Regions from separate parts of the Stenotrophomonas sp. GW821-FHT09E08 genome, predicted to be linked through region 1. Evidence: riboswitches for the same ligand, from Rfam matches in the RefSeq annotation. Region 1 holds a riboswitch; the other holds the start of a gene.

The links. A riboswitch is a leader RNA that binds a small molecule or an ion and turns the genes downstream of it on or off. The one in region 1 is predicted to bind cobalamin.
Region 2: linked by a shared signal. The riboswitch ahead of btuB (TonB-dependent vitamin B12 receptor) and the one ahead of AC07M7_RS15015 (epoxyqueuosine reductase QueH) in region 1 are both predicted to bind cobalamin.

The regions. Positions count from the first base shown of each region.
Region 1 is NZ_JBWKOO010000012.1:43,919-57,216, forward strand. It holds gene pncA (bifunctional nicotinamidase/pyrazinamidase) at 1-250, opposite strand, end outside; gene AC07M7_RS15015 (epoxyqueuosine reductase QueH) at 306-992, opposite strand; cobalamin riboswitch at 1,154-1,368, opposite strand; gene AC07M7_RS15020 (patatin-like phospholipase family protein) at 1,523-3,373, shown strand; gene AC07M7_RS15025 (DUF1028 domain-containing protein) at 3,446-4,399, opposite strand; gene AC07M7_RS15030 (helix-turn-helix domain-containing protein) at 4,738-6,105, opposite strand; gene AC07M7_RS15035 (CoA-acylating methylmalonate-semialdehyde dehydrogenase) at 6,220-7,725, shown strand; gene AC07M7_RS15040 (acyl-CoA dehydrogenase family protein) at 7,740-8,906, shown strand; gene AC07M7_RS15045 (enoyl-CoA hydratase) at 8,903-9,700, shown strand; gene AC07M7_RS15050 (enoyl-CoA hydratase/isomerase family protein) at 9,697-10,872, shown strand; gene mmsB (3-hydroxyisobutyrate dehydrogenase) at 10,869-11,759, shown strand; gene AC07M7_RS15060 (organic hydroperoxide resistance protein) at 11,896-12,321, opposite strand; gene AC07M7_RS15065 (cation diffusion facilitator family transporter) at 12,433-13,298, opposite strand, start outside.
Region 2 is NZ_JBWKOO010000011.1:36,825-54,981, reverse strand. It holds gene asnB (asparagine synthase (glutamine-hydrolyzing)) at 1-1,120, opposite strand, end outside; gene AC07M7_RS14415 (winged helix-turn-helix domain-containing protein) at 1,470-2,159, shown strand; gene AC07M7_RS14410 (ATP-binding protein) at 2,156-3,502, shown strand; gene AC07M7_RS14405 (sensor histidine kinase) at 3,499-4,968, opposite strand; gene AC07M7_RS14400 (response regulator transcription factor) at 4,965-5,684, opposite strand; gene msrB (peptide-methionine (R)-S-oxide reductase MsrB) at 5,829-6,401, shown strand; gene AC07M7_RS14390 (cytochrome c biogenesis protein DipZ) at 6,404-8,173, shown strand; gene msrA (peptide-methionine (S)-S-oxide reductase MsrA) at 8,188-8,925, shown strand; gene AC07M7_RS14380 (aminotransferase-like domain-containing protein) at 9,069-10,517, shown strand; gene bioD (dethiobiotin synthase) at 10,593-11,276, opposite strand; gene AC07M7_RS14370 (GAF domain-containing protein) at 11,345-11,827, shown strand; gene AC07M7_RS14365 (TfoX/Sxy family protein) at 11,824-12,186, shown strand; partial or broken gene AC07M7_RS14360 (histidine phosphatase family protein) at 12,278-12,854, opposite strand; cobalamin riboswitch at 12,987-13,209, shown strand; gene btuB (TonB-dependent vitamin B12 receptor) at 13,324-15,165, shown strand; gene gph (phosphoglycolate phosphatase) at 15,307-15,963, opposite strand; gene AC07M7_RS14345 (class I SAM-dependent methyltransferase) at 16,027-16,818, opposite strand; gene AC07M7_RS14340 (LysR family transcriptional regulator) at 16,815-17,744, opposite strand; gene AC07M7_RS14335 (NAD(P)-dependent oxidoreductase) at 17,853-18,157, shown strand, end outside.

The DNA.
Region 1 (13,298 bases):
TCTGCGGCTGCGCGTGCAGCAGGATGGTTTCGAACGGGCGCTGGCCGGGATGCTGGCTGGCAAACGAGGCATGGTCGGCCGGGTGCCAGTCCTGTGTCGCCACCACGGTGCCGTAGCGGCGCTGCGCCAGCAGATCAGCAATCGGTGCCACCAGCGCATCGCCCTGATCGCAGGCCAGCGCACCGCCGGGCATGAAGTCCGGCTGCAGGTCGATCACCAGCAGGGCGACATCGGCGGGCAGGGCGGTCATGGCAGTTCCGGTACAACAGAAGGGGCGACCAGCGTGGCCGCCCCATGCCCACACGTCAATCGCCCTGCGGCGTCTCAGCGTCCTGCCCGTAGTACAGCAGGCCGATCTTGATCCGTTCGCGGCCGTTCTCGCGGCGGTGGCGGTTGGCATCGCGCAGCGAGTACACGCAGCCGCAGTATTCCTGCTGGTAGAACTGCTCGCGCTTGCTGATCTCTACCATGCGGCTGGCGCCGCCGCCCTTGCGCCAGTTGTAATCCCAGTACTGCAGGCCTTCATAGCGGGATGCAGCGCGGATGCCACAGTCGTTGATCTGCGTCATGTTCTTCCAGCGCGAAATGCCCAGCGACGAACTGATGGTGTCGTAGCCGTGCTCGTGCGCATACAGCGCGGTGCGCTCGAAACGCATGTCGAAGCACATCGTGCAGCGGATACCACGCTCGGGCTCGTTCTCCATGCCGCGTGCACGACTGAACCAGTTGTCCGTGTCGTAGTCGCAGTCGATGAATGGAATGTTGTGCTGTTCGGCGAAGCGGATGTTTTCCTGCTTTCGCAGTTCGTATTCCTTCACCGGATGGATGTTGGGGTTGTAGAAGAAGATCGCGTAGTCGATCCCGGAGGCGGTGATCGCCTCCATTACTTCGCCCGAACAGGGCGCGCAGCACGAATGCAGCAGCAGGCGCTTGCCGTCGGCGGGCAGGGTCAGGGTGGGGCGTTGGAGCTCGGTCATCGTCAGGTACCGCATGGACCGCCGGCAACGGCGGTGGCCCATGCATCAGCGCGTGGGTGAACAGGTCTGGCCGGATACCGTGAAAAGGACGCGCGCGGCGGCATCGCCTGCACGCGCAGGACGACGACGGCCCCGGCAACCTCCCCGCGGAGATTCCAGGTCGAGTCAGGGGACGGTCGTGTCCCCTGGCCGGGGCAGGTATTCGGGCTGATGGACACAGGCCGCAGCCCACCTACTACCTGCCGCTTCCCAGGCGTGAGCCCAGTGCTGTTGGCAGGATTCGTTTCCATTCACCGCTGCGGGGCAGCTCCGGAATGGGCGCGCAAGGCGCCTTCACCGGATTCCCGTTTAAATCCCTGCCGCCATCAACGCCACGGCAGGGATACCTTCGGCATGCCCACGGTGGACGCGTTGGCGGCAATGGTCAAGGCCCAATGAAAGTGCAGGGCTGTGGCTGGTTTCTCAGGCTGTGAGAGCGCCTCTTGCCATACTGGGCACCGACAGACGGGAGGTGGCTCGTGGCGGCGAAGTACTGCGATCTGGTCATGAAAGGTGGCATCACCAGCGGCATCGTGTACCCCAATGCGGTACTGGCGCTGGCCCGCGAATATCGCTTCAAGAGCATCGGCGGCACCTCGGCCGGCGCCATCGCCGCGGCGGTGGCAGCGGCAGCGGCGTGCGGTGATCGTCAGCAGCAGGCGGGTGAGCACCTGTCCGGCGACGCAGGCTACAGCGGGTTGTCGGCGGTGTCGGCGCAGCTGTCGCGGCGCGGCTTCATCTACAGCCTGTTCCAGCCGGCGCGAGGCGCTCGTGCGGCTTATCGGCTGCTGGTGGTGCTGACCGGTAATGCCCGCCTGCCGCACAAGCTGCTGTGCCTGGCCGTTGCCGTGTTCGAGATCGCGCCACTGGAGGTGTTGGTGTCGCTGGCGCTGCTGTTGGGCCTGGGCTGGTGGGGCGGTGGCTGGAGCGGCGTGGCCGCCACGCTGCTGCCGTCGCTGCTGTGCGCTTATGGTGCCGGCGTGGCCGGCGCCGCGCTGCGGGTGGCGCGGGTGGCGCGGCGCAATCTGCTGGGCCTGTGCAGCGGCCTCGGCCGCGACGCGCGCAAGCCGGCATTGACCGAGTGGCTGCACGAGTGCCTGCAGCAGTTGTCAGGCAAGCCGCTGGATGCACCGCTCACCTTCGCCGACCTGCACGATGCGCCGCGCTATGCCGGTGAGCCGGACAGCCCGCATGCGATCAGCCTGCAGATGATCACCACCTGCGTGTCGCATAACGAACCGCGCACGCTGCCGTTGGGTGGGGCGCAGTTCTGGTTCCTGCGCGAGGAGTTCGAACAGCTGTTTCCGGCCAGTGTGGTGCAGTGGATGGTCGACCGTGCCGGCCCACCGCGCGAGGTTGAAGGCCGCAACTACTACCATCTGCCGCAGGGCGCGTCGCTGCCGGTGCTGGTGGCCACGCGCATGAGCCTGAGCTTCCCGTTGCTGATCAGCGCGGTGCCGCTGCATGAGCCCTCGCGTCGCGAACGTCGCTGCGAGCCGACGTCGACGGCTGCAGATGAGGGCGGGCAGAACGTGGCCGACAGCATGGAAGGGCTGACCAGTGCCGGGCAGACCTGCGGCCCGGTGATCACCGCGTTCCGGATCTGCTGGTTCTCCGATGGTGGCATCAGCAGCAACTTCCCGATCCACCTGTTCGATGCCGCGTTGCCGCGCTGGCCGACCTTCGCCATCAATCTGGTCTACCCGCAGCATGCCGAAGAGGTGAGCCACGGCAGCAGTGGCCGCCAGGCGCTGGAACAAGCCGTGTTCCTGCCCACCGAGAACCGCCACGGTTGGCAGCGGACCTACCAGTCGATCGCCACACCGCTGGCCGCTGCGGAGCTGGGCCGTTTCCTGTTCGCGGTGGTGGCGACCATGCAGAACTGGCGCGACCTGCTGCAGGCGCGTGCACCGGGCTACCGCGACCGCATCGTGCACGTCAGCCTGCAGGGCGACGAGGGCGGCATGAACCTGGACATGCCGCAGGAGGTGCTGACCCGCATCGCCGACAAGGGCAGCCTGGCCGGTGCACGGTTCTGTTCGTTCTCGTTCGAGAACCACTACTGGATCCGCTGGCGCAACCTGGCCTCGGCCTACCAGCGCTACACGCTGGAAGTGGCGCGTACCGATGACCCGGCGCAGCAGGTACTGGCCTACCGTGCAGCGTACGCGATGGTTGCCAGCGGCCAGCCGACGCCGCCGTCGTACAAGCTGGGCTCGGAGGACAAGCGGTTGGCCTCGCAGCAGTTGTGGGGGCTGATGGTCGAGCAGGGACGCAGCTGGGACGACCTGGGCCCGGACCTCACCGATGGCGCGCCGCGCCCGCTGCCGCAGATGAAAGTGACGCCGATCTATTGATCAACGCCGCAGCCGATTGAACTGCTCTGGTGGGTGCCGACCTTGGTCGGCACGATCTGACCCCGCGGTGCGTCACCGCCACGGCGCCACCACCGCATCACCCTGCAACGGTGCATACAACGGCAACGTCAGTTCCTGCTTCACCCAGCCCGGATTGAGCGCACGCAGGCCGGCCAGATATTCGCGCGCCAGCGCGGTATCGCCCTGTCGCATCGCCAATCGTGCGGCGCGCGCCCAGGTGCGGTCCCAGCCGTGCGCCAGCGACAACGACGTTGCCAGCGCCGCGCGCGCGCCTGCCACATCACCCTTCTCCCAACGCTCCTCGGCGCGGATGATCGCTTCGTTGGACAGGCGCATGTCGTACAGCTCGCGCAGCCTCGCTACCGCACGCGGGTCGGCGTCCACGCGGAGGTCGGTGTCCTGCCAGTCGCCCCCGGGCGTGCGCACCAGCAGCGCCGCCGACCATTGCCCGCTGCGTTGCCCCCCCGCTGCCTGACCGGCTTCCAGCGCCGCCAACAAGCGTGCGGCCAGCGGCCCACGTGAGGCGGCGAAGACGCGTTGCATCGATGCCAGCACCTCTGGCCCGGCCAGGCCATTGCCCTGCACGCTCAGCATGCCCTCACCCTGCGCACCGGCCCAACCCGCCTGCTGCGCGGTGGCGCCGGTGTACTGCGCATTGCCGCCGCGCGCGCTGACCAGTCCCACCTGGCGCTCGGCAAGCGTGGTGCCATCGAAGTTGCCGTCTTCATCCAACAGCTGCTTCAGCACCTGCGCAGGCGTGCGGCCTTCGGCCAACAGCTCAAGGCCTTTGGAGCCATAGGTCGGGTTGGTCTCGAACTGGCTGGCGACCGCGCCCACCTTCGCCTGTGCCCACGGCACACCCACACCCCCGACCGCCAGGTTGTGCGTAGCCACCGCCACACCGCAGTCGCCGGCCTCATTGCAGGCCGCAATGGAAAAGGTCGCCCACGCCGGCGCAGCGACGGCGGCGAGCAGCAGGACCAGGCAAGAGCGCAGCAAGGACATTGGGTGTCTCCAGGATGGGCATTGCAATGGGATGCAGCCTACGCACGAAAGGTTTAGTAGATCCACGCCATGCGTGGATCTACCGTGTCGACCAAGGTCGACACCCACCAGGGCAATACGTCGTTCCGACAGGTAGCAGGAACCTGTCGAAGGCGGGGTGGTGTCGGATTGCGGGGTGTCCGCGGCATGGATGCCGCGGCCAAGCCCCCAGGGACGGGTTCACGGCGTCCCCGCAATCCGACACCGCCCCGCCATCCCACGGAATGCCAGCTTTTGCCGTTGCTGTTGCCGTTGCTTCGGCCTCTGCAGGTGCAGGGCGCAGCCCTGCCGAACCAACCCTATCGCCCCGGCAACTGAGCGAACGCGCGCTGCATGCAGTCCTCGCGCGGACACACCCGGCACCCCGGGCCGATCGACACCGAATTCCCCGGACTCTGCACATCCAGCCCCAGTGAATACACCAGCCGCTCGGCGTGCTGCAGATCGCAGCCCAGCGCCACCGCGAACGTCTTGCGCGGCTGGCCATGGCCGACCGGACCACTGCTGACCTGCCGCGCCAGCCAGAAATGACGACGCCCATCGGGCATGCGCGCCGTCTGCGTAAGGATGCGCCCCGGCTGGTTGAACGCCTCGTAGACGATCCACAGCGGGCACGAGCCACCCACCTGCGAGAAGTGGAAATCGGTGGCGGAGTGGCGCTTGGATACGTTGCCGGCGCGGTCCACCCGGATGAAGAAAAACGGCAGGCCGGGTGCGCTGCGCCGTGCCAGCGTGCTCAGCCGGTGGCAGACCGCTTCGAAGCCGACGCCGAACTGATGCGCCAGCAGTTCGATGTCGTAGCTGCTGGCTTCGGCCGCACGCAGGAAGCGCATGTACGGCATCACCAGCGCGCCGGCGAAATAGTTGGAAAGACCGATCCGTGCCTGCGCGATGCGCGCGTCGTCGGTGAAGCCGGCACGCGCCACCACCGCATCGATCTGCGGCAGGTAACCGTGCAGCGCCAGCTCGGCGGCCATCTGGAATGCCTGCTGGCCAGGCTCCAGATAATCGGGCAGCCACAGCCGCCGCGCACCGGCGTCGTACTGGCGCTTTTCGCGCCCGGCCTGCAGCGCGGCCACTTCCACCAGCACCCCGTGGCGGTCGGCCAGCAGCTGGCGCAGCCGTGGCGCCACGTGTCCCGGCGCCAGCCCCCATTCGGCGAACAGCTGCTCGGCCAGTTCGTCCAGCTCGGGAATGTGGTTGTGCATGCGGTTGAAGAACTCGCGCACCTGGTCACCCGCCGGCAACGTGCTGCCCGCACCCGGCTCGCCCAATTGGAACTCCAGCGCGGCGGCATGCTCGCGCAATGCCAGGTGGCGGCGATGCAGGTCCAGCAGGGCGCGGCTGACCTGCGGCAGGTTGCCTGCCAGCGCGCGCAGCTCGGTAGCACTGACGTCGGCCAAGCCCAGATCTCGCAGGGTTTCGCCCAGCGCTTCCTGCAGCGCGGCGGGCTCATCGTCGTCGAACAGGGAGGAAACATCGCCCAACACCTCGCCCAGCTTCTTCTGCACGGCCGGGGTCAGTGGGCGCTTGTTGCGCTCGATCTGGTTCAGGTAGCTGGCCGACAGCCCCAGCGCCTGCGCCAGGGCTGCCTGGCTGTAGCCCCGCTGTTCGCGCAGCCGCAGCAGGCGAAGGCCGAGTTGCCGCTGGATGGCTGAATAATTCACAGAATTAACATGAATCGTCTGGCGTGTTGGCCAGATTAAGCGGATTCAGGCCGGAAATCGAGGAGGGTGTTGTGAATAATGCCAAGCATCTTTCGAGCCAGTGGGATTGTCGTCATGACTGTTGCAGCGCCCCGTATCCGCATGCTGATCGATGGCCAGTTCGTCGAATCGGCCACCTCCCACTGGCAGGACGTGATCAATCCGGCCACCCAGGACGTGCTGGCCCAGGTGCCGTTCGCCACCACCAGCGAAGTGGATGCCGCCGTTGCTGCGGCCAAGGAAGCCTTCAAGACCTGGCGCAAGACCCCGATCGGCACCCGTGCGCGCATCTTCCTGAAGTACCAGCAGCTGATCCGCGAGAACATGAGCGAGCTGGCCCACATCCTCACCGCCGAACAGGGCAAGACCCTGCCGGACGCGGAAGGCGATGTGTTCCGCGGCCTGGAAGTGGTCGAGCACGCCGCTGCCATCGGCAACCTGCAGCTGGGCGAGCTGGCCAACAACGTGGCCAACGGCGTCGACACCTACTCGATCATGCAGCCGCTGGGCGTGTGCGCCGGCATCACCCCGTTCAACTTCCCGGCGATGATCCCGCTGTGGATGTTCCCGATGGCGATCGCCACCGGCAACACCTTCATCCTCAAGCCGTCCGAGCAGGACCCGATGGTCACCATGCGCCTGGTCGAGCTGGCGCTGGAAGCCGGCATTCCGAAGGGCGTGCTGAACGTCGTCCACGGCGGCGAGGAAGTGGTCAACGCGATCTGCGACCACCCGGACATCAAGGCGGTGTCGTTCGTCGGTTCCACCCGCGTCGGCACCCACGTCTACAACCGTGCCTCGCTGGCCGGCAAGCGCGTGCAGTGCATGATGGGCGCCAAGAACCACGCCGTGGTGCTGCCGGACGCCAACAAGGAACAGACCCTCAACGCGATGGTCGGCGCCGCCTTCGGTGCTGCGGGCCAGCGCTGCATGGCCGCCTCCACGCTGGTGCTGGTCGGTGAAGCACGCAACTGGGTGCAGGACCTGGTCACCAAGGCCAAGACCCTGAAGGTCAGCGGTGGCACCGTGGCCGGCACCGACGTCGGTCCGGTCATTTCCTGCGGCGCCCGCGAGCGCGTGGAAGGCCTGATCGCATCGGGCGTGGAGCAGGGCGCCAAGCTGGTGCTGGACGGTCGCAAGCCGCAGGTCGATGGTTTCGAGAAGGGCAACTTCGTCGGCCCGACCATCTTTGCCGGTGTCACCACCGACATGCGCATCTACCAGGAAGAGATCTTCGGGCCGGTGCTGGTCATCCTCGAAGCGGAAACGCTGGAAGAGGCCATCGCGATGGTCAACAGCAACCCGAACGGCAACGGCACCGCACTGTTTACCCAGTCCGGCGCGGCTGCGCGCAAGTTCCAGGAAGACATCGACGTTGGCCAGGTCGGCATCAACGTGCCGATCCCGGTGCCGGTGCCGCTGTTCTCCTTCACCGGTTCGCGTGCTTCCAAGCTGGGCGATCTGGGCCCGTACGGCAAGCAGGTGGTGCTGTTCTACACCCAGACCAAGACGGTCACCGCGCGCTGGTTCGATGACGAGACGCTCAGCCATGGCGTCAACACCACGATCAGCCTGAAGTAACGGCAGGAGCAGCCATGAGCCACTCGATGACGACGGAACTGGAAGAAGCGCAGCAGGCGTACCGCGAGGCGGCGCGCGACTTCGCACAGGCCGAACTGGCACCGCACGCCGCGCGATGGGATGCGGAGGGCATCTTCCCGCGCGAGGCGATCGCCAAGGCCGGTGAACTGGGCTTCTGCGGTCTGTACATGGACCCGGAAGTGGGCGGCAGCGGCCTGAGCCGACTGGACGCCGCCGTCGTAATCGAGGAGCTCGCCAACGTCGATCCGTCGACCGCGGCGTACATCAGCATCCACAACATGGCGTCGTGGATGGTGTCCAAGTGGGGCCAGCCGGCGCTGCGCGATGCGTGGGGAACCGATCTGTCCTCGGGCAGCAAGCTGGCCTCGTACTGCCTGACCGAACCGGGCGCAGGTTCCGATGCGGCCTCGCTGAAGACCACCGCCGTACGCGACGGTGACTTCTATGTGCTGAACGGATCCAAGGCCTTCATTTCCGGCGCCGGTGCCACCGAACTGCTGGTGGTGATGGTGCGTACCGGTGGTGCCGGTGCTGGGGGTGTCAGCGCCATTGCGGTGCCGGCGGACCTGCCGGGCATCAGCTTCGGCCGCAAGGAAGAGAAGATGGGCTGGAACAGCCAGCCCACCCGCGGCATCACCTTCGAAAACGTCCGCGTACCGGTCAGCCACCTTCTGGGAGAGGAAGGTGGCGGCTTCAAGCTGGCGATGAAGGGGCTCGATGGTGGCCGCATCAACATCGCCGCGTGCTCGCTGGGTGCTGCGCAGGGCGCGCTGGATGCCGCACGCCGCTACATGGGCGAGCGCCGCCAGTTCGGCAAGGCGCTGGCTGATTTTCAAGCGCTGCAGTTCAAGCTGGCCGACATGGCCATCGAACTGGTGGCCGCCCGGCAGATGGTGCATTCGGCTGCGCGCAAGCTCGACGCCGGTGCCAGCGATGCCAATGTGTGGTGTGCGATGGCCAAGCGCTTCGCCACCGATGCCGGTTTCAACGTCTGCAATGAAGCGCTGCAGATCCACGGCGGCTACGGCTACATCCGCGAATACCCGATCGAACGCCTGCTGCGCGATTCGCGTGTGCACCAGATCCTGGAAGGCACCAACGAGATCATGCGGGTGATCGTCGCCCGTCACCTGCTCAACACCGAAGAGGAACTGCGATGAAGGATTGGCGTACCCAGGAACACGTGGGCCTGAAGGTCGAGGCCGATGGCCACACCGCCGTCGTCACCCTGCACAACCCGCCGGCGCATACCTGGACCGTGCACAGCCTTTCGGCGCTGCGCGACCTGGTGGGCGCGCTCAACGCAGACCGCGACATCTACGCGCTGGTGATCACCGGTGATGGCGAGAAGTTCTTCTCCGCCGGCGCCGACCTCAACCAGTTCGCCTCGGGCGACAAGGCCGCCGCACGCGAAGCCGCGCGCCGTTTCGGCGAAGCCTTCGAAGCGCTGTCCGCGTTCCGTGGCGTGTCCATCGCCGCCATCAACGGCTACGCCATGGGCGGCGGCCTGGAATGTGCGCTGGCCTGCGACCTGCGCATCATCGAAGACCATGCCCAGGTGGCGCTGCCAGAGGCCACCGTCGGCCTGCTGCCGTGCGCCGGTGGCACCCAGAACCTGCCGCGCCTGGTCGGCGAGGGCTGGGCCAAGCGCATGATCCTGCTGGGCGAGCGCATCAACGCTGAAACCGCACTGCGGATTGGCCTGGCCGAAGAAAAGGTCGGCAAGGGCGAAGCCAAGGCACTGGCCCTGGAATGGGCGAAGAAGGCCGGCAAGCAGAGCCCGACCAGCATCGCCGCCTGCAAGACCCTGGTGCAGTCCACCCGCACCGGTACCCATGCGTCGGCGCTGGTGGCCGAGCGCGAGGCCTTCGTCGATCTGTTCGACACCGCCGATCAGGTCGAGGGCGTCAGTGCCTTCCTTGAAAAGCGCGCCGCGCAGTGGAAGAACGCATGACCACCGACACCGTTGCCGAACAAGCACCGGTGCTGTTCGAAGAGCGCGTGGCCAGCAATGGCACGCGCATCGGCATCGCCACGCTGAACGCACCGCGCACGCTCAATGGCTTCTCGCTGCCGATGGCACACCTGCTGCTGAAGCAGTTGAATGCCTGGGCCGACGACGATGCCATCGCCATGGTGGTGCTGCAGGGCGCCGGTGAGAAGGCGTTCTGCGCCGGCGGTGACCTGCACAGCCTGTACCAGAGCATGCGTGCCTACCGCGACGCCGGCCAAAGTGATATCCGCGGGAACGACTACGCCGCCGAGTTCTTCGACGTCGAGTACCGCGTCGACTACCTGATCCATACCTACGCCAAGCCGATCCTGTGCTGGGGCCACGGCATCGTGATGGGCGGCGGCATCGGCCTGATGTCCGGCGCCAGCCACCGCGTGGTCAGCGAACGCTCCAAGCTGGCCTTCCCGGAAATCACCGTGGGCCTGTTCCCGGACGTGGGTGGCAGCTGGCTGCTGCCGCGCGTGCCGGGCAATGGTGGCCTGTTCCTTGCCCTGACCGGCGCGCTGCTGAACCCGGGCGACGCCATCTACGCCGGCCTGGCCGACGTGCATGTGGCCGAAGAACGCCGTAGCGCGGTGTTCGATGCGCTGCTGCAGGTCGCGTGGTCCAGCAACGCGGCCCACAACCACGAACGCCTCAGCCATCTGCTGCAGTCGCATGCCAGTGACGCCGCCACCGGCCCGCTGCTGGCCAATGCCGCGCAGGTCGAGGCGCTGTGCGAAGGCGATGAGCTGCAGGCCATCGTGGCGCGCATTGCCGGTCTGCAGACCGACGATGCCTGGTTGCAGGCCGCACAGAAGACCCTCGCCGCCGGTGCACCCGGCTCGGCACGGCTGTCGTACGAGCTGCAGCGACGCAGTGCCGGCCAGGACCTGGCCGCGATCTACCGCCTGGAGTACATCGTCGCCCTGCATTGCGCCGCCCACGGTGATTTCGCCGAAGGCATCCGCGCGCTGCTGATCGACAAGGACCGCAATCCGCAGTGGAACCCGGCCACCCTGGCCGAGGCCACCGGCGCGTGGGCCGACACCTTCTTCGCTTCCCCCTGGGCCGATGCCGCGCATCCGCTGGCCGACCTGGGCACTCCCCTTGTTGAAAGGAGCCTTGCATGAGCCGCATTGCATTCATCGGGTTGGGCAACATGGGTGGCCCGATGGCCGCCAACCTGGTCAAGAACGGCCACACCGTGCGCGTGTTCGATCTGGTCCCTGCCGCAGTGCAGGCCGCCGTCGATGCTGGCGCCAGCGCGGCCGCATCGGCGCGCGAAACCCTGGCCGATGCCGAGGTGGTGATTTCGATGCTGCCGGCCAGTCGCCACGTCGAAGGCGTGTATCTGGGCGACGACGGCATCCTCGCCGCGATTCCGGCCGGTGCACTGGTCATCGACTGCAGCACGATCGCCCCGGCCAGCGCCCGCAAGGTATCCGAAGCCGCCGCCGCACGTGGCCTGCAGATGATCGACGCGCCGGTGTCCGGCGGTACCGCCGGTGCGCAGGCCGGCACCCTGACCTTCATCGTCGGTGGCGAAGAGGACGCGCTGGAGCGCGCCCGTCCGGTGCTGCAGGCGATGGGCAAGAACATCTTCCACGTGGGCGCCAGTGGTGCCGGCCAGGTCGCCAAGCTGTGCAACAACATGGCGCTGGGCGTGATCATGGCGGTGACCGGTGAAGCCATCGCACTGGGCGTGGCACACGGGCTGGACCCGAAGGTGCTGTCGCAGATGATGGCCGTCAGCACCGGCCGCAGCTGGGCCACTGAAGTGTGCAACCCGTGGCCGGGCGTGCTGGAAAACGCCCCGGCGTCGCGTGGTTACAGCGGTGGTTTCGGCAGCGACCTGATGCTCAAGGACATGGGCCTGGCGGTGGAGGCGGCGATGAGTGTCGGCGCCTCGATCCCGCTGGGAGAAGTGGCCCGCAACCTGTACTCGATGAACCACCAGGCCGGCCGCGGCAAACTGGATTTCTCCAGCGTCGTGCAGCTCATTACGAGCGAGAAGTAAGCGAATGCGTCCCCGGCCGCGCGCCGGGGCCCACCCGAGGTGGGATGGGCGGATGCTCGGTTTCGACCGGCATCCGCCCATTTTTTTGGGGTCGGATCCCTTTCGCAACGCGAAAGGGCTCTGACCCCCGGCCGCATCAGGCAACGATCAGCGTCACGTCGATGTTGCCTCGGGTGGCGTTGGAGTACGGGCACACGATGTGTGCCTTCTGCACCAGCTCTTCCACCTGCTCGCGCGGCACGCCCGGCACATTGATGGTCAGCTCGGCTTCGATGCCGAAACCGGTCGGGATCTGGCCGATGCCGACCTTGCCGGTCACGGTGGTGTCGGCCGGCAGCGCGACCTTGGCCTGGCCGGCGACGAACTTCAGCGCGCCCAGGAAGCAGGCCGAATAGCCAGCGGCGAACAGCTGCTCCGGGTTGGTGCCTGGGCCACCGGCGCCGCCCAGCTCGCGCGGGGTCGACAGCTGGATGTCCAGCACGTTGTCGGAGGAGACGGAACGGCCTTCACGGCCGCCGGTGGAGGTGGCCTGGGCGGTGTACAGAACCTTTTCGATGGACATTGGGATGCTCCTGGTCGGTGGGTGGGTGTTGCGTTGGAGCCTACTTTGCCCGGTTTCCGCGTACGTTGGGTTGCAATACGTCCGGAAAACTTGATTCATCGTCCTGTCGGCCTAGATCGTCCACTCGCGGTCGGTGGTGAACATGATGGTCAGCCAGCGGTCCGGCGAGGCCTCGCCCAGTGCATCGCCGATCTCGTCGCGCAGCTGGTCCCATTCCACCAGCGGCCGCGGCGGGTCGTTTTCCGGCACCACGAAGAACAGCTCGATCTGCTCGCCACGCCCCACCTGGGCCACGTAGCTGCGGTGCTCGACGAAGCCGTGCTTGGCCACGATCGCGCGTGCCACTGCATCCACATGGGCCTGCAGTTCCGGCGGGGTTACCAGCAGGATGCCGGCCAGCGCCCGGCGCACGGTGCCGAGCGGAGCGATCATCACCAGCACGCAGACGAAGGCGAGGATGGCCGGATCGATGTAGGGCCCGATCCAAACCCACGAGGTGCCCTGCACCAGTACACCACCGAGGAAGGCCAGCAGGTAGCAGGCCGACATGCTGGCCGCGATCACCCAGTTCTTCGCGTCCAATGCGATGAACTCCGAGCCGATGCGGCGGTTGGCGCGCAGGATGAACCAGGCCAGCGCGCCTTCGCCCACGATCGACAGCCCGGCGAAGGCAATGGCCGGGCCGAGCGCGATATGGCGTCCACCGGACATCAACGCATCGACCGCATTGACCAGGGCATACAGCGCGGCGCCGATCATCAGCGTGCCGCTCACCCCCAGCACGATCGGCTCCAGGTGCCAGAATCCCATGGTGAAGCGCTGGTTGAGCCGCGATTGCAGTGCGTCGGTCTGGGTGGACAGCGCGATCAGCCGCGCCACCAGCAGCGACAGCCAGGTCATCACCACGTCGATCAGGCCGTAGATGCCGTCGAAGATGATCAGCGAGGAATTGGCCAGCAGGCCGAACACCACCGCCG
Region 2 (18,157 bases), on a different contig from region 1:
CCACCGGCTTGCGCGCGCCCAGCAGCTCGCTGGCCAACAGGGTCGGCAGCTGCGAGGCGTCGGCAAATGGCTCACACCAGACCTGAGGCAGCCGCTGCAGCAGGTCCAAACCCTGCCGCGCGTCCATACGGTGCAGGTGATGCTGCACGCCCAGGTGGCGCGCGACCTGCGAGGCCCAGTCGCTCTCATCGTGGCCCGGATCGTCGAAGCCCACCGTCCATGCCTCGATCGGCAGCGTCGACTGCGCCTGCATCATTGCCGTCACCAGTGAGGAGTCGGTGCCGCCGGACAGGAACGCGCCGCAGGCCAGCGGCGAATGCATGCGTGAAGCAATGGCCTTCTGCAGTACTGCTTCGAGCTGGTCGGTGGCCTGTTCCAGGCTGGGTGCGGGGTACAAGGGTTCCTGCAGCGCGCTGTGCATCGCATCGCGTGCGCACCAGTAGCGCGAACCACCCTGCGCGGCCTGGCTGGATCCACCGGCGGCGTGGTCGTTCAGGTCGATACGCAGCATCGCGCCGGCCACCAGCTTATGGATGCCGCGGTAGATGGTGTGCGGCGCCGGGACATAGTCGTGGCGCAGCAGCAGGCTCAGCGCATCCTGGTCGATGCTCGGCGCGAAACCGGCGAACGCCTGCAGCGCCTTCAGTTCGGAGGCGAACAGGAACTGGCCCTGGTACCAACCGTAGTACAGCGGCCGCTCGCCTACCGGGTCACGTGCCAGCCACAGCACGCGCGACTCGCGGTCCCACACACTGAAACCGAACGCGCCCTCGATACGCGACAGCGCCCGCTCCACGCCCCACTCGACAATTGCCTGCAGCAGCAGCCGTGCATCGCTGCAGCTGCGCGGCAGATCGCGCAGCTGCGACTGCAGGTCAGCCCGGTTGTACAGGCGACCGTCCAGGCACAGCACGTAACGGCCACAGTCCGAACTCAGCGGCTGCAGCGGGGTGTCGGTCGGCGCCCGGCAGTGGCCCAGCGCCAGGCCAGCCTCGGCATCGGTCCAGTAACCAATGCGGCCACGGCCACGTTGCTGCAGGGCGCGAAGCATCGGCGCCAGCTGCTGCAGCAGGTGCTCGTCCTCGGCCGGCGGCAGCCAGGCGCCGACCACGCCGCTCATCGGATACCCCCGCAATGGCGGCGGCGGGACAGGTTCGGCAGGGAGAAGGCAGCGGGCGACATGAGGACGGCACGCGGAACGGAGGAGACTCCATGCTCGGCCCGGCCCCTGCCCCGCGTCAGTCGCTTTGCTGTCAGCGATGGTCACCGGACGTATCACAAAGGTAACGTTTTGTAACGGCAACAAGCTATGCTGGACGCCAAGTTGTTGCCAGGCCTGAGGCCCGGCCCGCGCGCCAGCAACCCCGGCTGAATGGCGCCCGCCCCCAGGACCCGGGCGGCCCGATGGCTGGGATAGCATCGCCGCGCTCGTGCCGTGGCGGTACGTACGCCCCACGGAGGCCTTGAAAATGCTGGATATCGTACTGGTCGAAGACGATGCCCGCCTCGGTACGATGGTCAGCGACTATCTGCAGCGGCATGGCTACCAGGTCGCCCACGAGCGCAGTGGCGAACGCGCGGTGGCCCGGATCCTGGCCGAAAAGCCCGCCCTGGTCCTGCTGGATGTCGGCCTGCCCGACCAGGATGGTTTCGAAGTGTGTCGGCAGATCAGGCCCCACTATGACGGCATCATCTGCGTGCTGACCGCGCGTACCGACAACATCGACCAGGTGCTCGGGCTGGAACTGGGCGCCGATGACTACATCGGCAAACCGATTGAACCCCGGGTGCTGCTGGCGCGCCTGCGTGCCCATCTGCGCCGCCACCGCCGGGTCGAGCCGCGTGACGGCAGCCTGCGCTTCGGCGAGCTGAACATCGACCCGTCCACCCGTAACGTGCACCTGCAGGGCAGCCTGCTGGAGCTGACCACCGCCGAGTTCGACCTGCTGTTCCTGCTGGCCAGCAACGCCGGGCAGATCCTCGACCGCGATGCGCTGCTGCGCGGCCTGCGTGGCATCGCCTTTGACGGCCTGGACCGTTCGATCGATGCGCGCATTTCGCGCCTGCGCCGCAAACTGGGCGACAACCCGGAACAGCCGGAACGGATCAAGACCGTCCGCGGCCGCGGCTACCTGTTCAGCCGCTCGGCATGGGGATGAAGCGCACGCCCTCGGCGATGCGCGGCCACGCCTTCCACTTCCTGCGCTATGGCATCGGCTTCCTGGTCGCCCACCTGCTGCTGATCGTGCTCGGCCTGTGGGCCTGGGACGCCCTGCTGGAAGACCGCACCGAGGCCGGCCTGCAGGCCGAGATGCGCGGTACCCACTCGCTGCTGCAGCACCGTTTCGCCGAGACACCGCGCGACCAGTGGCCCGCGCTGGCGCGTGAACTCGACGCTGATTTCGCCTATGCGCTGCGCATGCTGCCACTGGCCGAGGCAGTGAAGGAACTGCCAGCCAGCCAGCGTCCCGCCTTCAACAACGGCCGCGTGCAGATCGACCTGGAACACATGCGCAGCCTGCAGCGGATCGGCGACAGCGACTATGCGGTGATGCTGGGACCGTTGGACGAAGCGCTACCCGATGAGGGATGGCAGGACAGCGAAGTGTCCGGCGTGGCGATCCTGCTGCTGATCCTGATGGTGGCCGTAGCCCTGCCGATGTACGTGATGGTCTACCGCCTGTGGCGCGATGTGTCGCAGCTGGCACAGGCCGCGCGGCAGATGCGCGACGGCCAGCTGGATACGCGTGCGCCGCGTGCCGGTACCGCGCTGGTGCGGCCGCTGGCCAATGCCTTCAACCACATGGCCGAGCAGCTGCAGCAACTGCTGGAGAGCCAGCGCGTGCTGGCACAGGCGGTGGCGCATGAAGTGCGCACACCGTTGGCACGGATGCGCTTCGGCCTGGCCGATCTGGAGGACACCGCGCTCGACGAGATCCAGCGCGATGCGCTGGGTGGCCTGCGCACCGACGTTGACCGGCTGCAGCACCTTACCGATGCCGGTGTCGAGTACGCCGCGCTGGGCCGCTGCCATCAGCTGACCCGCCAGCGCCTGCAGCTGGCCGCGCTGGTGCGCGGCGTTGTGGCCCAGTTCGCACCGCTGCCGATGCCGGTGCAGCAGGTGCTCTCACCTACCGGCCTGGTCAACGTCAACCGGCACATGCTGGAACTCGCGTTGCGAAACCTGCTCGGCAATGCCTTGCGTTATGCGCGGCGGCAGATCCGCATCGCCAGCACGGTCAACGACGGCTGGCTGTGCCTGCAGGTGGAGGACGACGGCCCGGGCATTGCGCCCGAACTGCGCGGCCAGGTGCTGCAGCCGTATGTGCGGCTGGATCCGGGCAGCCCCGGTTTCGGTCTCGGCCTGGCACTGGTGCAGGTGGTGGCCGACAAGCATGGCGGCCACGTCGAGGTAACCGATTCAGAGCTGGGCGGTGCCTGTATCCGCCTGCACCTGCCGTTGGAAACCGGCGGCATCGTGGAGTGCGAAGCGGCCTGCTAGGCCGCTGGTTCCGCACGCGGCAAGGCAAACACGAACAGCGCGCCACGCTCACTGTCGCGCAGTTCGATGCGGCGGCCATGCAGCTGCACGATCCGCTGCACGATCAGCAGGCCAAGCCCACCGTTCTCGCCACGCCGTGCGCCCAGCGCGGCCGGCGCCTGGAACAACTGCGCTCGCAGCGCCGCTGCCACGCCGGGACCATCATCGGCCACGCTCACCTCGATGCTATCCGCGGTCGCACGCAGGCACACTTCGATCCGGCCACCTTCCGGTGCGTGCCGCAATGCATTGTCGAGCAGGTTGGTCAGCACCCGCTCGACCAGGCCCAGGTCGGCACGTACCAGCGGCAGGCCCGGCGGGAATTCCGCGTGCAGGCGCTGGTTGCGCGCCTGCGCGGCCAGCTCGAACTTCTGCAGTACGTCCTGCAGCAGTTCCGGCAGCGCGAACACTTCCCACTCCAGGCGCACTTCGCCGTGCTCCAGCCGCGCCAGCTCGAACAGCGCGCGCGCCAGCCGACCAACCTTGGCGCTCTGTGCAAGCGCGATACCGAGGTACCGGCGGCGCTCGTCCGGCGACAGCGTGGCGTCCTTCAGCGCCAGCGTTTCCAGGTAGCCATGCAGCGACGACAACGGCGTACGCAGGTCGTGCGAGATGTTGGCGACCAGCTCGCGGCGCTGCAGGTCCTGCTGGCGCAGCTGCTGCCATTGTTCACCCAGCCGCTGCGCCATCTGCGCATGCGCATGTTCAAGGATCACCAGTTCGTCGCGCTCGCCTGGGCGCAGCGGCTCGGGTGGCGGCAACGGTGTCGGCGCATCGATGTCGAAGGCCTGGATGCGCCGGGTAAGCCGCCGCAGCGGACGGGTCACCCAGTAGAACGCCACCAACCCGGCCAGCAGGCCGAGGCTGCCAACCAGCATCACCGACCACCAGGTGGTGTTCCACTGGCTGCCGGCCGCGAGGTCGTCGGCGAGCATCTGCCGGTGTTCGCCGACCAGCACCACGTACACGTAGCCGGCCTGGCGACCCTGCACGATCAACGGTGCGGCGCTGAACACCTTGCGGCCATCAGCGCTGCGCGGGTCATCGCCGAGGATCGGCAGCGGCGCACCGGCCAGCAGGCGGCGCAGCGGTGCCACGTCCACCTTGTTGCGCACCAGATGGCCGCTGGGCGCATCGTGGCCGAGAATGCGGCCCTGATCGTCCAGCAGGTACACCTCGACGCTGGGATTGACCGCCATCAGCTGGCCGAACAGCGCGCGTACCGCCGCATCGCGCATGCCACTGGTGTCCATCAGTTCGCTGCGCTGGGCGATGTGTTCGGCCAGGCCCAGCGACAACCGCTGCACCACCTCCTGTTCGTGACGGGTATTGGCACGCATCTGCAGCGCCAGCAGCGCCATGCAGCACATCAGCATCAGCGCGGCGATCACCGCTGCCAGCTTCTGCCACAGATTGGGCTTGATCATGCCACCGCTCCGGTCGGGTCGACCAGCTTGTAGCCGCGGCCCCACACCGTCAGCAGCCGCCGCGGGTTGGCCGGGTCCGGCTCGATCTTGCTGCGCAGGCGGTTGATGTGGGTATTGACCGTATGCTCGTAACCATCGTGCTGGTAACCCCAGACCTGGTTGAGCAGTTCCATGCGCGCGAACACCTGGTCCGGGTGGCGTGCGAAGAACAGCAACAGGTCGAATTCGCGCGGGGTCAGTTCCAACGCGTTGCCATCCACCGAGGCGGTGCGCGCGACCGGATCCAGCTGCAGCCCACCCAGCTCGATCGCGCCAGCATCGATACGTGCGCTCTGCGCCATCGCCTCGGCGCGGCGCAACAGGGCGCGCACCCGTGCCACCAGTTCCGGCATCGAGAAGGGTTTTGCCAGATAGTCGTCCGCGCCCAGTTCCAGGCCGACAATGCGCTGGGTCTCGCTGCCGCGCGCGCTGATGATGATGATCGGCACGTAGCGCGCCATCGCGCGTGCACGCTGGCACACCTGCAGGCCGTCCACGCCTGGCAGCATCACATCCAGCACCAGAGCATCCCATGGGCCGTCCTGCTCGAGCAGGCGCAGGCCGGCGTCTCCGCTGGCAGCATGGGCGACGTCATAGCCTTCGTCAGCCAGGTGCATGCGCAGCAGGTCAGCGATGTGGGCATCGTCTTCGACGATCAGCACGCGTTTGGTCGACATCGGCAGCTCGGGGCCAGTGGGGAGGCTGCCCGCATTGTGGCGCGGGACGGCCGCCGATACCTCACGAAAAATTGAATCCTGCGTGAGGATTCGTTGACCCGGGCGGGCGCAGCATGGCCCCGTCGCCCCTTCCCGGAGTCCGCCATGTCCCTCACCCGCCGCCATCTGCTGGGCCTGGGCGGTGTTGCCACCGCCGCCGGCCTGCTTGGCCTGGGGGCCTGCAGCCGCGCTGCCCCGGCCGCCGCCGAAGCGCGCCCGTCGCGACAGTTCGAGGTGATGCACAGCGATGCCGACTGGCGCCAGCGACTGACCCCGGCGCAGTACGCGGTGCTGCGCCAGCAGGCCACTGAGCGCCCGTACAGCAGCCCGCTCAACAAGGAACATCGGCAAGGCACCTTCGCCTGCGCCGGCTGTGCGCAGCCGCTGTTCTCTTCCTCCACCAAGTTCGAGAGCGGCACCGGTTGGCCCAGCTTCTGGGCACCGCTGCACAACGCCATCGGCGAAGACCGCGACGTCACCTTCGGCATGCTGCGGGTAGAGGTGCACTGCCGCCGCTGCGGTGGTCACCTCGGCCATGTGTTCAACGACGGCCCGCGTCCGACTGGACTGCGCTACTGCATGAACGGTGCGGCGATGGTGTTCGTTCCCGGCGCCACTGATGGCACCGCCGATGGCTGGCGGGTGCCGGTCGGTTCTTCCTCTGCTTCCGGAGCCTGACGATGCTGCTGTTGCTGCTTGCCTACCTCGGGGGCGCGCTGACCCTGCTCAGTCCCTGCATCCTGCCGGTGCTGCCGTTCGTGTTCGCACGCGCCGACCGTCCATTCCTGCGCAGCACGCTGCCGTTGCTGCTGGGCATGGCGCTCACCTTCACCGTGGTCGCCAGCCTGGCCGCCGTGGGCAGCCAATGGGTGACGCAGGCCAACCAGGTCGGGCGCTGGATCGCCCTGCTGCTGATGGCGCTGTTTGCCGTGGCGCTGCTGTGGCCACGACTGGCCGACCATCTGCTGGCGCCGTTCCAGCGTGTGGGTGCACGCTTGAGCGCACGCGCCGATGCCGCGGACGCCGCAGGACGTGGCGGCGCATGGACCTCGCTGCTGATCGGCGTCGCCACCGGTCTGCTGTGGGCGCCCTGTGCCGGTCCGATTCTTGGCCTGGTGCTGACCGGTGCCGCGCTGCACGGTGCCAGCGTCGGCACCAGTACCCTGCTGCTTGCCTATGCATTGGGTGCGATCACTGCGCTGGCGTTGGCGGTGTGGGTCGGCGGCCGCGTGTTCCGTGCGCTGCAGGCGCGGCTCGGCCTCGGCGACGCACTGCGCAAGGTGCTGGGCGTGGCCGCACTGCTGGCTGTGGTGGCGATCGGCCTGGGCTGGGACACTGGCCTGCTGACCCGCCTGTCCACGGTCAGCACCGCGCGCATCGAGCAGGGCCTGCTGGACGCCGTGCCCGGTGCGCAGCCGGCGGCACCGCCGATGATGATGATGGCTGGCCCCAATGCGGGTGCAGATGCACCGCTGCCAGTGGAAGGCACCCTGCCCGCACTGGACGGTGCCACGGGTTGGCTCAACAGTCCGCCGCTGACCGCGCAGCAGCTGCGTGGCAAGGTGGTGCTGGTCGACTTCTGGACCTACTCCTGCATCAACTGCCTGCGCGCGATGCCGTTCGTGCACGAATGGGAACGTCGCTACCGTGACCATGGGCTGGTGGTGATCGGCGTACACACGCCGGAGTTCGCCTTCGAACGCAACCCGAGCAACGTGATGAAGGCGGTGCAGGAACTGAAGGTCGAGTACCCGGTGGCGCTCGACAACCAGTACACGATCTGGCGCGCGTTCAACAACCGCTACTGGCCGGCGCAGTACTTCGTCGATGCACAGGGCAACATCCGCGGCCACCAGTTCGGCGAGGGCAACTATGCACGCTCGGAGCAAGTGATCCGCCGGCTGCTGACCGAAGCCGGGCAGACCAACCTGCCACCACCGGCCGACCCCGCCGCAGCCGACCTGCAGGGCGTGGCCGTGCAGGCCGACATGAGCAACCTGCGCTCGCCGGAGACCTATCTGGGCCACGCGCGTGCCGAGCAGTTCGCCTCACCCGGCGGCCAACGCAGCGATAGCCCGTTCGACTACACGCTGCCAACCACCCTGGCACTGAACCAGTGGGGCCTGTCCGGACGCTGGACCGTCACCGACGAGGCCGCGCAGCTGCAGCAGGCCGGTGGCCGCATCGCCTTCCAGTTCCACGCGCGGGACCTGCACCTGGTGCTGGCACCGATCCAGGACGGCACGCCTGTACGGTTCCGCGTGTGGCTGGACGGCAAGCCGCTGACCGCTGCCGATGCCGGCAGCGATGTCGGTGCCGATGGCAGCGGCGTGGTCAATGAGCACCGTTTGTACCAGCTGGTTCGCCAGCGCGGCACGGTCGGCCCGCACCGCTTCGAGATCGAATTCCTCGACACGGGCGTGCAGGCCTACGCCTTCACCTTCGGTTGAAACGGGAGCACACGATGAAACTCTCTTTTGAACAAGGTATCGCCGCCGGTGTCGCCGGCCTGGTGGCTACTGCATTGATCGCTGGCGTGCTGCTGGTCGACCACGGTGCAGTCGCGGCACCGCTGGAAGCCAGCGCGCAGGCCAAGGCATTACCGGCGCCCAGCGGCGACGCCGCGTTCCGCGATGACGCCACCCACGCCAGCGTTGTGTTTGCCGGCGGTTGCTTCTGGGGCGTGCAGGGCGTATTCCAGCACGTCAAAGGCGTGAGCAATGCAGTGTCCGGCTACATCGGCGGCAGCGCCGCCGATGCACGCTATGAGCGGGTCAGCAGCGGCCAGACCGGTCATGCCGAGGCGGTGAAGATCGACTACGACCCACGCCAGGTCAGCTATGGGCAGCTGATGCAGGTGTTCTTCTCGGTGGTGCACGACCCGACCCAGCTCAACCGCCAGGGGCCGGACCACGGCAGCCAGTATCGATCGGCGATCTTCTCTGATGACGCGCGCCAGCAGGCTGCCAGCCGCGCCTACATCGCCCAGCTCGGCCAGGCCGGCAGCTATCGCGCGCCGATCGTCACCCAGCTCGGCAACGGCCAACGTTTCTACCCGGCCGAGAGCTACCACCAGAACTACATGACCAACTACCCGCAGGCGGCCTACATCCGCTACTACGACGCACCGAAGCTGGCCGCGCTGGGCAGGCAGTTCCCGGCGCTGTACCGGCGCGAGGCGGTGCTGGTTCCGATGCGCTGACGGCTCTACACACAAAAAAAAGACGCACGGCCATCCAGCCGTGCGCTTGGGAAGTATCGGCCACGCCCCGATCAGGCCCGTCCGACAACGACATGCTAGGCTCGCCATCATCATGGGTACAGAACCAGATGGCGGGAAGCTCGATGGATACAGATGACCAGAGCGCGATGATCCCACCCCGCTACCAACGGCTGTCGGATGAACTGGCCGAAGCCATCCACGGCGGACGTCTTCCGGTTGGCAGCCGCTTGCCTTCGCTGCGGCAGATGGCGTCGCAGCGCCGGCTCAGCCTGAACACGGTGATCGCGGCCTATCGGCAGCTGGAAGATGCCGGCCTGGTGATTCCGCGGCCGAAGGCCGGCTTCGAAGTTGCGCCGCGGCTGTCGGTTCCGGAACGTTCGCTGCGCGACACTCCGTCCGCACCCACCGCGCCGCTGCAGCAGGTACTGATGGCCCGCGTGCTGGAGGCACAACGCCGCTCCGGTGTGATCGATCTGGCCTTTGCCGGTCCGCGCGGACGCCAGTTCTATCCCGGCGCACAGCTGGCCCGGCACACCGCGCAGGTACTGCGCCACGGTCAGCAGACAGTGGAAACCTACGCGCGCCCGAACGGCTCGCCGCGACTGCTGGCGCAGATCGTGCGGCGCGGTCCGCGCATGGGCCTGCACACCCACAGCGAGCGGCTGCTGCTGACCCACGGCGCGATGGAAGCCCTGCAGCTGGCCTTGCGTGCAGTGACCCAACCCGGTGATGCGGTCGGCATCGAAGCACCGTCCTACTTCAACCTGTACCCATTGCTGGCCAACCTCGGCCTGCAGGCCATCGAGCTGCCCACCCATCCGCAGCACGGGCTGGACGTCGACGCATTGGACGCACTGCTGGAGCACACGCCGCTGGCCGCACTGGTGGTGATGCCGACCGTGCACAACCCGCTGGGCTGCACCATGCCGACAGTGGCCAAGCAACGCCTGGCCGAACTGGTCAACGCGCGCCAGCTGCCACTGATCGAAGATGCGGTGTACGCCGAACTGCAGTTCTGCGAGCCGCCGGCACCGCTGCTGAAGGCGTTTGATCGCGATGGCTGGGTGATGGTGGTCGGTGGTTTCTCCAAGACGCTGGCGCCGGACTACCGCATCGGTTGGCTGGACGGGGGGCGCTTCGCCGAGCGCATCGCACTGCTCAAGTTCCAGTCCACCGGTGGCGAACCGCAGCTGCTGGGCGATGCGGTGGCGGCGTATCTGGAAGCAGGCAGCTACGAACACCACCTGCATCGCATGCGCCGCTTGTACCGCGAACAGGTCGGTCGCCTGCGCCAGCTGGTGGCCGAACACTTCCCGGCCGGCACCCGTGCCACCGAGCCACAGGGTGGCTTCCTGCTGTGGCTGGAACTGCCGGGGGTGGATACCCGCGAACTGTTCGAACGTGCGCTGCAGGAGGACATCGTGTTCATGCCCGGCCAGGTGTATTCGCGCGGCGCGCGCTACCGTCACTGCTTGCGACTCTCATGCTGCCAGACGCTGGATGCGCGCTTCATCGGTGCGGTGGAGCGGCTCGGTGCGATCGCGAAGGAGCTGGCAGCTGCAACACGGTAGTGCCGGCCGCTGGCCGGCAACCTCGGGATCGCCGGGTGGATGCAGTTGCCGGCCAGCGGCCGGCACTACTCAGGGTCACTCGAGCAGATGCGCCGCCAACGCTTCGCCATTCGCCCCCGGAAGGTTGGGCAACCGCCCCCAGCACGGCATCGGCAGGCGCTGCTGCAGCGTGGCGATGTTGTCATCCTGGCGCTGCATCGCCGGGTCGATATGATTGCCGATCCAGCCCAGGCACTCCACGCCGCTGGCCTGCAGTGACTGCGCGGTCAGCCGTGCGTGGTTGACGCAGCCCAGCCGCATGCCGACCACAAGCACTACCGGCAGATGCAACGCACGCACCAGATCGAGCTGGTCCAGCGTGGCCGAGACCGGCGCCAGCCAACCGCCAACGCCCTCCACCACCACGATGTCTGTCTGCGCGCGCAGGCGCTTGAATGCAGCCACGATCGGCGCCAGCTCCACCTGCACGCCGTCCTCGGCAGCAGCCAGCTCCGGCGCCAGCGGCTGCCGCAGCGCATACGGGTTCAGGTCGGCATAGTCCGGCAGCGGCCAGCTGGCCGCCTGCAGCGCCAGCGCGTCCTCGTTGCGCAGGCCCTGTCCCAGATCCTCACTGCCGCTGGCCACCGGCTTCATGCCGACCGCGCGCAGGCCGCGCCGGCGCAGTGCATGCAGCAGCGCGGTGCTGGCCGCGGTCTTGCCGATCTCGGTATCGGTGCCGGTGACGAACAGGGCAGGCGGCAGCGTGGCGGGCAACGGCATCGATAAGCTCCAGCGGGGCAACAGAGCGTGCATTATCGCCGGCCCGGCGCGCTTGCTAGACTGCGGGCATGTTCGCCAATGCCTCGCTTACCGGCAGCAAGCCGGAACAATACGCCCAGCTGCTGGAACAGGCCCGTGGCCTGGTCTACGCCGAGTCCGACCGCATCGCCAACGCGGCCAACCTCTCGGCACTGGTCTACCACGCCCTGCCCGACCTGAACTGGGTGGGCTTCTACCTGTACGACGGCAAAGAGCTGGTGGTCGGTCCGTTCCAGGGCCTGCCGGCCTGCGTGCGCATCCCGCTGGACAAGGGCGTGTGCGGTGCCGCCGCCAGCCAGCGCGTGACCCAGCGCGTGGATGATGTCGATGCCTTCCCCGGCCACATCGCCTGCGATTCGGCCTCGCGCTCGGAACTGGTAGTGCCGTTGCTGCGTGGCGATGAACTGATCGGCGTGTTCGACATCGACAGCCCCAAGGTCGGCCGCTTCGATGCCGACGACCAGGCCGGCCTGGAAGCCATCGCCCGCGTGTTCGTCGAGGCGCTGGGATGAGCGCACCGAAGCTGCGCAACATCGGCCCGAAGAGTGCGGCGTGGCTGCGCCAGGTCGGCCTGCGCAGCCGCGAAGACCTGGTTGCGATTGGTGCCGTGGGCGCCTTCGTCAAGGTCAAGCGCGCAGGCTTCAAGCCCAGCCTGAACCTGCTGTACTCGCTGGAAGGCGCACTGCTGGACTGCCATTGGCAGGAACTGAGCGAGCCGCAGCGCGAGGCGCTGGTGCAGGACTATGAGGCGCGCATTGCCGCACATCCGTTGAAAGCGGCCGGCCCGGCCTCGGGCCCGGTGCATGAGCAGCGCTTCGACACCGATGATGACGCGGAAGACAGCGTGGCCGAGAGCGCCGACGAGGATTGAAGCCTCCGCGTTCCTGGGGATGCCGGCCAGCGGCCGGCACAACCACTGTGATGCGGGATCGGTAGCGCCGGGCCATGCCCGGCGAGTGGGCTCAGGGCTGCTGCAGCTCCAGCAGCTCGCCCACCACACTTACCTCACCGCGTTCCAGCCTCACCCGCAGGCGGGTGCCGTGGTCGATGCGCAAGGCCCAGCACAGCGACATCGGCAGGCCACAGACCTGCGACAGCACCATGCGCAGCGGGCCGCCATGGCTGACCACCAGCGTCGGCACCGGATCGTCATCATCGAGCAGGCGATCCAGCGCGCGCGATGCGCCGCTCGAAGTGGCCCCAGCTTTCACCGTTCGGCGGTGGGTACGCATGCGGATCTGCGTGGAAGGCCGCCAGTGCATCCTCCGGCAGGTCGAACAGCGACTGCCCGTCCCAATCACCGAAATCCAGTTCTTCCCATTCCTCGTCCGCGTCCACGTCCAGCCCGCGCGGGGTGGCCAGTGCCATGGCAGTGTGCAGCGAGCGCAGCCGCGGCGAGCTGATCACCCGCTCCCAAGGAAGCCCGCCGTAGGCCTCGACCAGTTCCTGTGGCAGGCGGGCCAGCTGCGGCGGATCGCTGCGGCCATCAAGGAATTCATCGCGACCATTGCCGGCGTGGCGGACCAGGTCGAGGATCATGCGTGCGTCCCATGCGGGCGACGCAGGTACAACGGAAAACGGGCGGACATCGGCAACTGCACCACGGGATCTGAGGGGCCATTCTAAGGGCAGTCGAGCAAGCTCGACGCTACGCGCTGCCTGCGATGCCGTAGACTGCGCGCACTTCCAGGTGACCTGCGGCCATGGCCGGCAGGTTGAAACGGGAAGCCGGTGACGCGTGATTCCACGCCATGCCGGCGCTGCCCCCGCAACGGTAAGCACGTCAGTTCCAGGCAAGACCGCCACTGTGCCGCAGGCATGGGAAGGCGCCTGGACGGTGGCCTCGCGCCACCTGGCGGCAAGCCCGGAGACCGGCCCGGAAGCCTCAGGTCGCGATGCGGTGGGCATGGCGCTGGATGACGCGGCCTGTGCTGCGGCATCGGCGCGTGCCAGCCTTCGCGGCTCCTCCCCTTCGCCACGCGGGCGTGCGTGGCACCTGGAGTCCCCCATGAAGCTGCAGTCCCGAATGCTGTCCCTGGCCGTGCTGGCCGCCCTGCCCGCGCTGGCCCAGGCCGCCGATGACACCACCGCGCTCGACCAGATCCTGGTCACCGCCACCCGCACCCCCATCGCCCTGCAGGACAGCATCGCGCCGGCGCAGGTGATCGACCGCGCGCAGATCGAATCCAGCCAGGCCACCTCGCTGCAGGAACTGCTGCGCGGCCGTGCCGGCATCAACCTGACCAACTCCGGCGGCCTCGGCAAGCAGAGCTCGCTGTTCCTGCGCGGCACCAACTCGGGCCACACCGTGGTGCTGGTCGATGGCGTGCGCATCAACAGTGCCGACCTCGGCCTGGCCATGTACCAGGACCTGCCACTGGCGCAGATCGAACGCGTCGAAATCGTACGCGGCCCGCAGTCAAGCCTGTACGGTGCCGATGCCATCGGCGGCGTGATCCAGATCTTCACCCGCCGCAACCAGGGCGACTTCGCCCCGCACTTCCAGCTCGGTGGCGGCAGCAACGGCCTGCGCGAAGCCAGCGGCGGCATCGGCGGTGGTACCGAGCGCGGCTGGTTCGGCGCTGACATCGCCTACCAGCACTCCGACGGCATTGATGCCTGCCGCGGCTCGGCTACGCTGTTCGCCGGCTGCTTTGCCGACGAACACGACCGCGACGGTTACCGCAACCTGTCCAAGAGCCTGCGCGGTGGCTACAGCTTCAACGACCAGTGGACCGTGGAAGCCAGCGCACTGCGCGCCGACGGCAAGAACCACTACGACGGTTACTACAACTACTCCGAAACCCGCCAGCAGGTGCTGGCCGGCAAGGTGCGCTACACCCCGTCCGAACGCCTGGCATTCACCGCCAATGTCGGCCGCAGCGACAACGAGTCGGACAACTTCGGCGCACCGGGTGTGTTCGGCAGTGCACAGACCCATCGCAACAGCGCCTCGCTGCAGGGTGACATCACGCTGGCCGAGGCCCAGCTGCTGAGCACCGGCGTGGACTGGAGCGAAGACAACCTGGATGGCAGCAGTGCCGGCTACCTCGTCGACAGCCGCCGCAACACCGGCGTGTTCGTGCAGTACCAGGGCCGCTTCGGCCGCCATCAGTTGCAGGTCAGCGCGCGCAACGACGACAACCAGCAGTTCGGCAATCACGCCACCGGCAGCGTTGGCTGGGCCATGGAACTGGGCCACGGCCTGCGCGTCAATGCCAGCTACGGCACGGCGTTCAAGGCACCGACCTTCAGCGACCTGTACGACCCGTGGAGCGGCGTGCCGACGTTGAACCCGGAAAAGTCCAAGAGCGCCAACCTCGGTGTTTCGCAGCAGGGCCAGGGCTGGCATTGGGGCCTGGACGTGTACGAAACGCGCATCGATGATCTGATCACCTACGATGCATTCACGATGAAAATGCAGCAGGTGGAGAAGGCGCGCATCCGTGGCGCCGAACTGACCGGTGGCGTGCTGCTGGCCGGTTTCGACATCAATGCGCAGCTGAGCTACACCGACCCGCGCAACCGCACCCACGGCAGCACCCAGTTCGACAACTGGCTGCCACGCCGCGCGCAACAGACCGCACGCCTGGACATCGACCGCCGCTTCGGCGATTTCCGCGCCGGCCTGACCGTGCAGGGTGCGGGCAATCGCTATGACGACGCGGCGAACAGAGTGAAGGTTGGCGGCTACGGCACGCTGGACCTGCGCGCCGAGTACGCGCTGACGCCATCGTGGTCGCTGCTGGCGCGTGCCGCCAACGTGTTCGACCGCAGCTACGAGACCGTGGCGTGGTTCAACCAGCCCGGTCGCGAGTACCAGTTGAGCGTGCGTTACCAGCCGAAGTGAGCGCAACGTTCATGGTAGTGCCGGCCGCTGGCCGGCAACATCATGACCTTCGGCAGCGCATTCCGGGTTGCCGGCCAGCGGCCGGCACTACCCATTGCGTCGGGCCGGGTTACCGCCCGGCGACCGGCGTTATCCGTTGAATCAGCCCTGCAACCCTGGCAGTTCACGCAGGTCGTCGATCACCGCCACCGCATGCGCAGTGGCCAGGTCCAGGCCGCGCGGGTAGCCGTAGCGCACCAGCGCGATCGGCATGCCGGCATCTTCGGCGGCGCGGTAGTCGGTCAGCGAATCACCCACCATCAGGCACTGCCCCACGGCCAGGCCGAAGTGCGCGGCGATGTGCCGCAGCGGTTCACCACTGGGCTTGCGCTGCGGCAGCGAATCGCCGCCCAGTATCAGCGCGAACGCATCACCGATGCCCAGGTGCTGCAGCAGCGGTGGCACCAGTGCTTCGGGCTTGTTGGTGCAGATCGCCAGCGGCACATTGCGTTCACGCAGCTTCGCCAGCGCTTCAGCAACGCCATCGAACAGGCGCGGGCTGCGCAGCAGGCATTCGCGGTAGTGCACCATGAACACTGGCATCACCTCGCTCATGTCGACCTCGCGGCCGGCCGCATGCACGGCCTGCTCCACCAGGCGGCGCACTCCGTCGCCGATCCAGCCCAGCACGGTAGCCTCCGGCACGCGCGCAACGCCGATGTCTTCCAGCGTGCGGTTCAGTGCTTCGGCGATATCGGCGGCGCTGTCGACCAGCGTGCCATCGAGGTCGAACACGACCAGCGGATAGGGATACGACAAGGAACGGCACCTGCATGACGTGGGGCCGTCCATTGTACGTCGCCCCTTTTTGGCAGTTCCGCCTCAGCCGATCCGGCGTGCGCGGGTCGCCAGGAAGGTGGGCAGATAGCGGTCGATCAGGAAGCGCGGCTGCGGCTGCCAGTCTTCCATGAAGCGATCGATGACGAAGCCGGCATCGAGCTGGCCGCCGATCAGTTCGGTCAGGCTGTGGCCGAAGGTCAGCGCGTCACCGCGGGCCAGCTTCGCCTCGCGCTCAGCCGGCGCCAGGTCTTCGAGGTCCGAATAGGGAATGGCGTACTGTGGCCGGATCAGGCCTTGTGCATCCAGCTGCGGATCGCGCGCGCCGACGAACAGCACCGGGTTGTAGAAGCTGGCCATCAGCATGCCATCGCGCGCCAGCACGCGCCGGCATTCGGTCCACACCGGGCGCACATCGGGCACGTACAGGTTCGAGATCGGGTGGAACACCACATCGAAACTGTCGTTGGCGAATACGTGCAGATCGCGCATGTCACCCTGCACGGTGCGCAGCTGCAGGCCATCGCGCGCGGCGACCGCGCGGTCCTGTTCCAGCTGCCCATCGGACAGGTCGAACACGGTGACCTCGGCACCGGCCGCGGCCAGCACTGGCGCCTGCTGGCCACCGGCCGACGCCAGGCACAGGATGCGACGGCCGCGCACATCGCCCAACCAGTCCAACGGCAGCGCGCGCGGGGTCAGATGTACCTGCCAGCGGCCCTCGCGCGCGGCAGCAATCGTTGAGCTTTCCACCGGGCGCGACCATTCGCGCACTTCGCTGGCCTGGCGGTCCCAGGCAGCACGGTTGTGATCGATCAAGCCCTGTCCATGGTTCATGTGTTCTCCTTGCCCGGTGGGCGCCAATCCAGATCCTGGAAGGCCGGGCTGGCGAAGCACTCGGCCAGGAAGTCCAGGAATCGCCGCATGATAGCGGGCTGCTGGCGCCTTGACGCGTACACGGCATGAATGCCGAGTTCGTCCAGGCTGAATTCGGGCAGCAGTTCGATCAGCTCGCCACTGCGCAGCAGCGGCGCCACCTGGTAGGTCGGCAGCATGGCGATGCCGGCACCGGCCCGCACCGCCTCCAGCAGCAGCGAAGCCTCATTGGCGCTGATGTTGCCGCCCACCGCCACCGACAGCGAACGCCCATCGCGGTGCAGCTGCCACAGGCTCTTGCCGACGTAATGGTGGGTCAGGCAGTTGTGTGCGGCCAGGTGCTCGGGCGCGGTCGGTGTGCCACGCGCCTGCAGGTAGGACGGCGTCGCGCACAGCACCGAACGGCAGGTGGCCAGCCGCCGCGCGATCAGGCTCGGGTCGATCTGGCGGGCGATGCGCACCGCCAGATCCACGCGCTCTTCCACCAGGTTCACGGTGCGGTCGACCAGCAGCAGCTCGATGCGTGCCGCTGGATGGCGCGCGACGAAGCCGGCCACGGCCCGTGCCAGGTGACTCTGCCCGAATGAGACGCTGGCGGTCACCCGCAGCGTGCCGTGCGGCTCGGGATCATCACTGGCCAGCTCGCCCTGCAGTTCTTCGCCGATCGCCAGCATCTGCCGGAAGCGCAACAGCGCCGACTCGCCGGGTCCGGTCAGGCTGACCCGGCGCGTGGTCCGGTGCAGCAGGCGCGCACCCAGCCAGCCCTCGACCTCGGCCAGGTAGCGGCTGACCATCGCCCGCGACATGTCCAGCACTTCAGCAGCGGCCGTCAGGCTGCCGCGCTCGGCCACCTCGACGAACACGGTCATGGCGGTCATTCGGTCCATATGCTCGATCCATGCAACAAACAAGCGCGTTATACGCTGTTTTTCGAGCGACTGCAGCGGCCTAGAGTGGCCCCATTCCCACCCCACACCGCTCCACGGAGTCCTGCCATGAAGATCGCCCTCGTTGGTTCCACCGGCAACATCGGCCGCCAGATTGCCCGCCACGCGCTGGCCCGCGGCCACCAACTCACCGTCATCGTGCGCAGCGCACAGGACCTTCCGGCTGAACTGGCCGGCGCCCACCCGGTGATCGCTTCGCTGGATGACCAGGACGCGCTGGTCGCCGCCATCGCCGGCCACGACGTGCTGGCCAGTGCCTACGGCCCGCGCCCGGGCGATGACATCGGCCGCGTCGGCGAGGTCGCCGCGCAGCTGGCTGCCGCCGCACGCAAGGCCGGCGTGCCGCGCCTGGT